Regions from separate parts of the Enterobacter sp. ECC_219_Taxon_10 genome, predicted to be linked through region 1. Evidence: predicted binding sites of a transcription regulator. Region 1 holds the regulator's gene; the other holds the start of a gene.
The links. The regulator PurR, encoded in region 1, represses purine synthesis genes. The targets are predictions, from matches to a motif close to CANGCAAACGTTTGCNTG.
Positions count from the first base shown of each region.

Region 2: the regulator PurR is predicted to act here: its motif matches at 1,812-1,829, upstream of purH (bifunctional phosphoribosylaminoimidazolecarboxamide formyltransferase/IMP cyclohydrolase).

Region 1 is NZ_CM178005.1:2,111,279-2,114,663, forward strand. It holds gene punC (purine nucleoside transporter PunC) at 1-907, opposite strand, end outside; gene punR (DNA-binding transcriptional activator PunR) at 1,022-1,933, shown strand; gene purR (HTH-type transcriptional repressor PurR) at 1,951-2,976, opposite strand; gene cydH (cytochrome bd-I oxidase subunit CydH) at 3,274-3,363, shown strand.
Region 2 is NZ_CM178005.1:260,525-263,909, reverse strand. It holds rRNA gene AC4ICF_RS01145 (16S ribosomal RNA) at 1-1,374, opposite strand, end outside; gene purH (bifunctional phosphoribosylaminoimidazolecarboxamide formyltransferase/IMP cyclohydrolase) at 1,937-3,385, shown strand, end outside.

The sequences.
Region 1 (3,385 bases):
GAATCAAAATTTCGGCCAGACCGGCACCCGGAATAAAGCCAACGGCCCAGGTCCCGATGACGCTCAGCGCATACAGCACCAGCAGCCATGGCAGCATCTGCTGACCTTCCCACTTTTGCAGCGCCGCGCGGCAACCATACCCGCCCACCAGGAACGCGATAGTCTGTGGAACATAGCTCAGGCCGATGGCTGCAGGGCTGTAGCCCATATCGTGCAGAATGAACGGCGAACCGGTGAGCCACGCGAAGAAGCTTGCCGAGCAGGCGGCATAGATCAGAACGTTGCCGCGATACGCTTTGGTGCTGAGCAGGGAGGTGAAGGTGATCGGCTTCGCGTCTGCGTGCACCTCTTTTTTATGCGCGGGCTTGAGGGCGAATGCCGGCAGCATCAGCACCAGCGTGATGGCAAACAGCGTGGCAAAGATGGCCTGCCAGTCAAAGTGCGCGAGGATCCAGCTGCCCAACAGAGGGGCGAGGGCAGGAGAAAGCCCTACCAGCGGCATAATGGTGGCGAAAATACGGTTGGTGCGGTTTGCCGGATAGTAGTCGGTGACCAGCGCCTGCCAGGTCACGGCAGCGGCACAGACGCCGACCGCCTGAACAAACCGCAGTACCAGCAGCCAGGTGGCATCGCGCACCCATAGCATTCCCAGGCAGCCCACGGCAAAAATGGCCAGACCCAGCAGCAGTACCGGTTTACGGCCAAAGCGATCCGAAAGCGGTCCCCAGAGCAGCTGCGCGAAGGCAAAACCGGCAAGGAACAGGCTCAGGCTGGCGCTGATGGCGGCAGCAGGGGTTTGCAAATCTTCCTGCATGGCGGCGAAAGCCGGCAGGTACATATCGGTGGCCAAAAAGCCCAGCACGCTTAAGCCGCCGAGCCAGACTAAAAAACCTTTCCTGGGTTGCACTGTTTTATTCTCCTGAGGAGGCAGGTATACGTTGGCGCTGAGTGTAGGGAATGCAAAGCCGCTTGTGAAACGCTAATATTTGGCGGGTGCATTCAAATTTTTTGCAGGCAGAAAATGTGGTCAGATTATTCTCTTGAAGTGGTCGATGCTGTCGCGCGTAACGGCAGCTTTAGCGGGGCGGCGCAGGAGCTACACCGCGTCCCTTCGGCTATCAGCTATACCGTACGTCAGCTTGAGGATTGGCTGGCGGTACCGCTGTTTGAACGGCGACATCGTGATGTGGAATTAACGCCTGCAGGGGCGTGGTTTTTGAAGGAAGGGCGTTCTGTTATCAAAAAAATGCAGATCACCCGCGAACAGTGCCAGCAGATCGCGAACGGCTGGCGGGGACACCTTTCCATTGCGGTGGATAACATCGTTAAGCCCGAGCGCACCCGGCAGATGATTGTCGATTTCTACCGTCATTTTTCTGACGTCGAACTGCGGGTTTCGCAGGAGGTGTTCAACGGCGTCTGGGATGCGCTGGCGGACGGCAGGGCAGAGATGGCCATTGGGGCCACTCAGGCGATCCCGGTCGGGGGGCGTTACGCCTTTCGCGATATGGGGATGCTGAGCTGGAAATGCGTGGTGGCAAGCGATCATCCGCTGGCGAAGATGGAAGGGCCGCTGAGCGATGATACGCTGCGCGGCTGGCCGTCGCTGGTGCTGGAGGATACCTCCCGCTCGCTGCCCAAGCGTATCACATGGCTTTTGGACAACCAGCGGCGGGTGGTGGCCCCTGACTGGGAATCGTCGGCGACGTGCCTTAGCGCCGGGCTCTGCGTCGCGATGGTACCCGTTCATTTTGCGCGACCACGAATCGACACCGGTGAGTGGGTTGAGCTGGCCCTGGAGAATCCATTCCCGGATGCGGCCTGCTGCCTCACCTGGCAACAAAATGATGTTTCCCCGGCGATGGCCTGGCTTCTGGATTATCTGGGGGACAGCGAAACGCTTAACCGGGAATGGCTGAGGGAGCCAGCCTGACTGGCTCCGCAATGAGATTAACGACGGTAGTCGCGGAACGGGCCATCCGCGACGGAACGGCGTTCGATAAGGCGAGGGTGAACTTCAATGGACTGCGACTCTTCACGTTTGTTGACGATCCTGTCCAGCAGCATATTGAAGGCGGTTTCACCCAGCGAATCTTTCGGCTGGTGAATGGTGGTCAACGCTGGCGTGAAGAAGCGCGCGTTGCGCACGTTGTCATACCCGATCACGGAGATGTCCTGCGGGACGCGCAGACCCAGCTCATCGGCCGCACAGAGGGCGCCCATCGCCATGATGTCACCCCCGCAGAAGACGGCGGTCGGGCGGTGCGGCTGGGAGACGATCTGTTGCATCGCGCGGTAGCCTGATTCCGGCTCAAAGTCGCCCTGCACGATCCAGTTTTCCGGCACGGTAATCAGCGCTTCTTCCATCGCTTTCATAAAGCCGGCCAGACGGCCCGCGCCGGTGTTGCGCTCCAGCGGACCCGGGATCACGCCAATCTCGCGATGGCCGCGCTCAATCAGATAACGGCCGGCCATATAGCCGCCCTCAAAGGCGTTATCGATAACCGAATCGGTGAAATCCGCGCGCGCTTCGCCCCAGTCCATCACCACCATCGGAATATGGCGATACTCTTCCAGCATCGACAGCACGGATTCCGGGTACTCGGAACACATTACCAGCAGGCCATCCACGCGCTTTTGCGCCATCATCGACAGGTAGGCACGCTGTTTTTCAATGCTGTTCCATGCGTTGCCGAGAATCAGGGTATAGCCTTTCTGGAAGCAGTTTTTCTCCACCGCTTCAATGATCTCGGCAAAATAGGCCGCTTCACTGCTGGTCGCCAGTAATCCAATGGACTTGGTGTGATTGACCTTGAGGCTGCGCGCAACCGCGCTTGGCGAATAGTGCAGCTCTTTGATCGCTGCCCAGACCGCGTTGCGCGTCTCTTCCGCCACGAAGCGGGTTTTGTTAATTACATGTGATACGGTTGTAGTGGAAACGTTTGCGCGTTTTGCTACGTCTTTAATTGTTGCCATTAAATGTCACTCCAGACCATATCCTAAACTCCTGAAAAACTTGAAGGTAAACGTTTGCCTTCTCTCACCCTTATCACGCAATTTTGGATTGCGGCACGCCAGGAAAACGACACGGGACGTCAGGAGGGGGTCAATGGCCGGTACGCTAATAAATTTAGCGTGGAATTTTGGCCTATCTTGATGAAAAGGGGAAGAGGTAAAGTGGTTATCAGTATAAATCCAGGAAGATTTTTGACGGAATCTGTGCAAAAATGAGCAAGCTCACTTTTCGTGGGGGGATTAAAAGGAGAAAAATTGATGAGTTCCGATCTGAAGTTTTCGCTGTTCACCACCGTTGTTGTGCTGGCTCTGATTGTCGCGGCTGGTCTGACGGCTGCGCTGCACTGATTTACGCGGAGGGAGAGCCTTC
Region 2 (3,385 bases), 1.9 Mb from region 1:
ATTCACCGTGGCATTCTGATCCACGATTACTAGCGATTCCGACTTCATGGAGTCGAGTTGCAGACTCCAATCCGGACTACGACGCACTTTATGAGGTCCGCTTGCTCTCGCGAGGTCGCTTCTCTTTGTATGCGCCATTGTAGCACGTGTGTAGCCCTACTCGTAAGGGCCATGATGACTTGACGTCATCCCCACCTTCCTCCAGTTTATCACTGGCAGTCTCCTTTGAGTTCCCGGCCTAACCGCTGGCAACAAAGGATAAGGGTTGCGCTCGTTGCGGGACTTAACCCAACATTTCACAACACGAGCTGACGACAGCCATGCAGCACCTGTCTCAGAGTTCCCGAAGGCACCAATCCATCTCTGGAAAGTTCTCTGGATGTCAAGAGTAGGTAAGGTTCTTCGCGTTGCATCGAATTAAACCACATGCTCCACCGCTTGTGCGGGCCCCCGTCAATTCATTTGAGTTTTAACCTTGCGGCCGTACTCCCCAGGCGGTCGACTTAACGCGTTAGCTCCGGAAGCCACGCCTCAAGGGCACAACCTCCAAGTCGACATCGTTTACGGCGTGGACTACCAGGGTATCTAATCCTGTTTGCTCCCCACGCTTTCGCACCTGAGCGTCAGTCTTTGTCCAGGGGGCCGCCTTCGCCACCGGTATTCCTCCAGATCTCTACGCATTTCACCGCTACACCTGGAATTCTACCCCCCTCTACAAGACTCTAGCCTGCCAGTTTCGAATGCAGTTCCCAGGTTGAGCCCGGGGATTTCACATCCGACTTGACAGACCGCCTGCGTGCGCTTTACGCCCAGTAATTCCGATTAACGCTTGCACCCTCCGTATTACCGCGGCTGCTGGCACGGAGTTAGCCGGTGCTTCTTCTGCGGGTAACGTCAATCGACAAGGTTATTAACCTTATCGCCTTCCTCCCCGCTGAAAGTACTTTACAACCCGAAGGCCTTCTTCATACACGCGGCATGGCTGCATCAGGCTTGCGCCCATTGTGCAATATTCCCCACTGCTGCCTCCCGTAGGAGTCTGGACCGTGTCTCAGTTCCAGTGTGGCTGGTCATCCTCTCAGACCAGCTAGGGATCGTCGCCTAGGTGAGCCGTTACCCCACCTACTAGCTAATCCCATCTGGGCACATCTGATGGCAAGAGGCCCGAAGGTCCCCCTCTTTGGTCTTGCGACGTTATGCGGTATTAGCTACCGTTTCCAGTAGTTATCCCCCTCCATCAGGCAGTTTCCCAGACATTACTCACCCGTCCGCCACTCGTCACCCGAGAGCAAGCTCTCTGTGCTACCGTTCGACTTGCATGTGTTAGGCCTGCCGCCAGCGTTCAATCTGAGCCATGATCAAACTCTTCAATTTAAGTTTGATGCTCGTGAATTAAACTTCGTAATGAATTACGCATGTTCACTCAGAGACTTGGTATTCATTTTTCGTCTTGCGACGTTAAGAATCCATGTCACTTTGAGTGCCCACACAGATTGTCTGATAAATTGTTAAAGAGCAGTTGCAACGCGGCTTTCAGCTCACCGTTGCGAGGTGGCGTATATTACGCTTTCCTCTTTCAGAGTCAACCCGTTATTTCAGGATTTTTTCTCTTCAACCGACCGGGTTGTCTGTGAAGTGATTCACATCCGCCGTGTCGATGGAGGCGCATTATAGGGAGTTCTCCGCAGGCCGCAACCGTTAAATAACAGAAAAATGACTGACTGCTGCATTCCACAGCAAAACCCCGCCTTATACCTTTTTACACACAGACTTATCCACAATGATACGAAAAAGTGAAAATATGCGAGCGTTGCGCAAACGTTTTCGTTAAAATGCTCGCGCTTAATAAGGATGCCCCGTCAGGTGTGTTAGATGAGTTTTTCACTGGAAAATTCATCTAACGCTCTCTGTAATCGTGAAATCCAGGGGATTTACCATGCAACAACGTCGTCCAGTCCGCCGCGCTCTGCTCAGTGTTTCTGATAAAGCCGGTATCGTCGAATTCGCTCAGGCACTTTCCGCACGCGGTGTGGAGCTGCTTTCTACAGGCGGTACTGCTCGCCTGTTAGCAGATAAAGGTCTGCCGGTAACCGAAGTGTCCGATTACACCGGTTTCCCGGAAATGATGGATGGACGCGTCAAAACCCTGCATCCAAAAGTCCACGGCGGTATTCTTGGCCGTCGCGGTCAGGACGACGCCATTATGGAGCAGCATGACATCGCGCCAATCGACATGGTGGTTGTTAACCTCTACCCGTTTGCCCAAACCGTTGCCCGCGAAGGCTGTTCTCTTGAAGATGCCGTAGAGAATATTGATATCGGCGGCCCGACCATGGTGCGCTCCGCAGCCAAGAACCATAAAGATGTGGCCATCGTGGTGAAGAGCAGCGATTACGAAACCATTATTAATGAGATGGATGCTAACGAAGGGTCGCTCACACTGGAAACGCGTTTCGACCTCGCCATCAAAGCCTTCGAACACACCGCCGCGTACGACAGCATGATCGCCAACTACTTCGGAAGCCTGGTGCCGGCTTACCACGCTGAAAGCAAAGATCCTTCTGGCCGCTTCCCGCGCACCCTGAACCTGAACTTCATTAAGAAGCAGGATATGCGTTACGGTGAGAACAGCCACCAGCAGGCAGCCTTCTATATAGAAGAAGAGGTAAAAGAAGCCTCTGTTGCGACAGCCCAGCAGGTTCAGGGCAAAGCGCTCTCCTATAACAACATTGCCGACACCGACGCCGCGCTGGAATGCGTGAAAGAGTTCAGCGAGCCTGCCTGCGTTATCGTCAAGCATGCGAACCCATGCGGCGTTGCCGTGAGCACCTCTATTCTGGATGCCTACGATCGCGCCTACAAAACCGATCCGACCTCTGCGTTCGGCGGCATTATCGCCTTCAACCGCGAGCTGGATGCTGAAACCGCACAGGCTATCATCTCCCGCCAGTTCGTTGAAGTGATCATCGCGCCATCCGCATCCGAAGAAGCGCTGAAAATCACCGCAGCAAAACAGAACGTGCGCGTACTGGTTTGCGGCCAGTGGGCCGAACGCGTGCCGGGCCTGGACTTCAAGCGCGTGAACGGCGGTCTGCTGGTTCAGGACCGCGATCTGGGTATGGTGACAGAAGCCGACCTGCGCGTGGTGACCAAGCGTCAGCCGAGCGAACAGGAACTGCGTGACGCGCTGTTCTGCTGGAAGGTCGCCAAGTTCGTCAAATCAAACGCCATTGTCTACGCCAAAGAAAACATGACCATCGGGATAGGCGCAGGCCAGATGAGCCGCGTTTACTCTGCGAAAATCGCGGGTATTAAAGCAGGTGACGAAGGTCTGGAAGTCAAAGGCTCCGCCATGGCTTCTGACGCCTTCTTCCCGTTCCGTGAC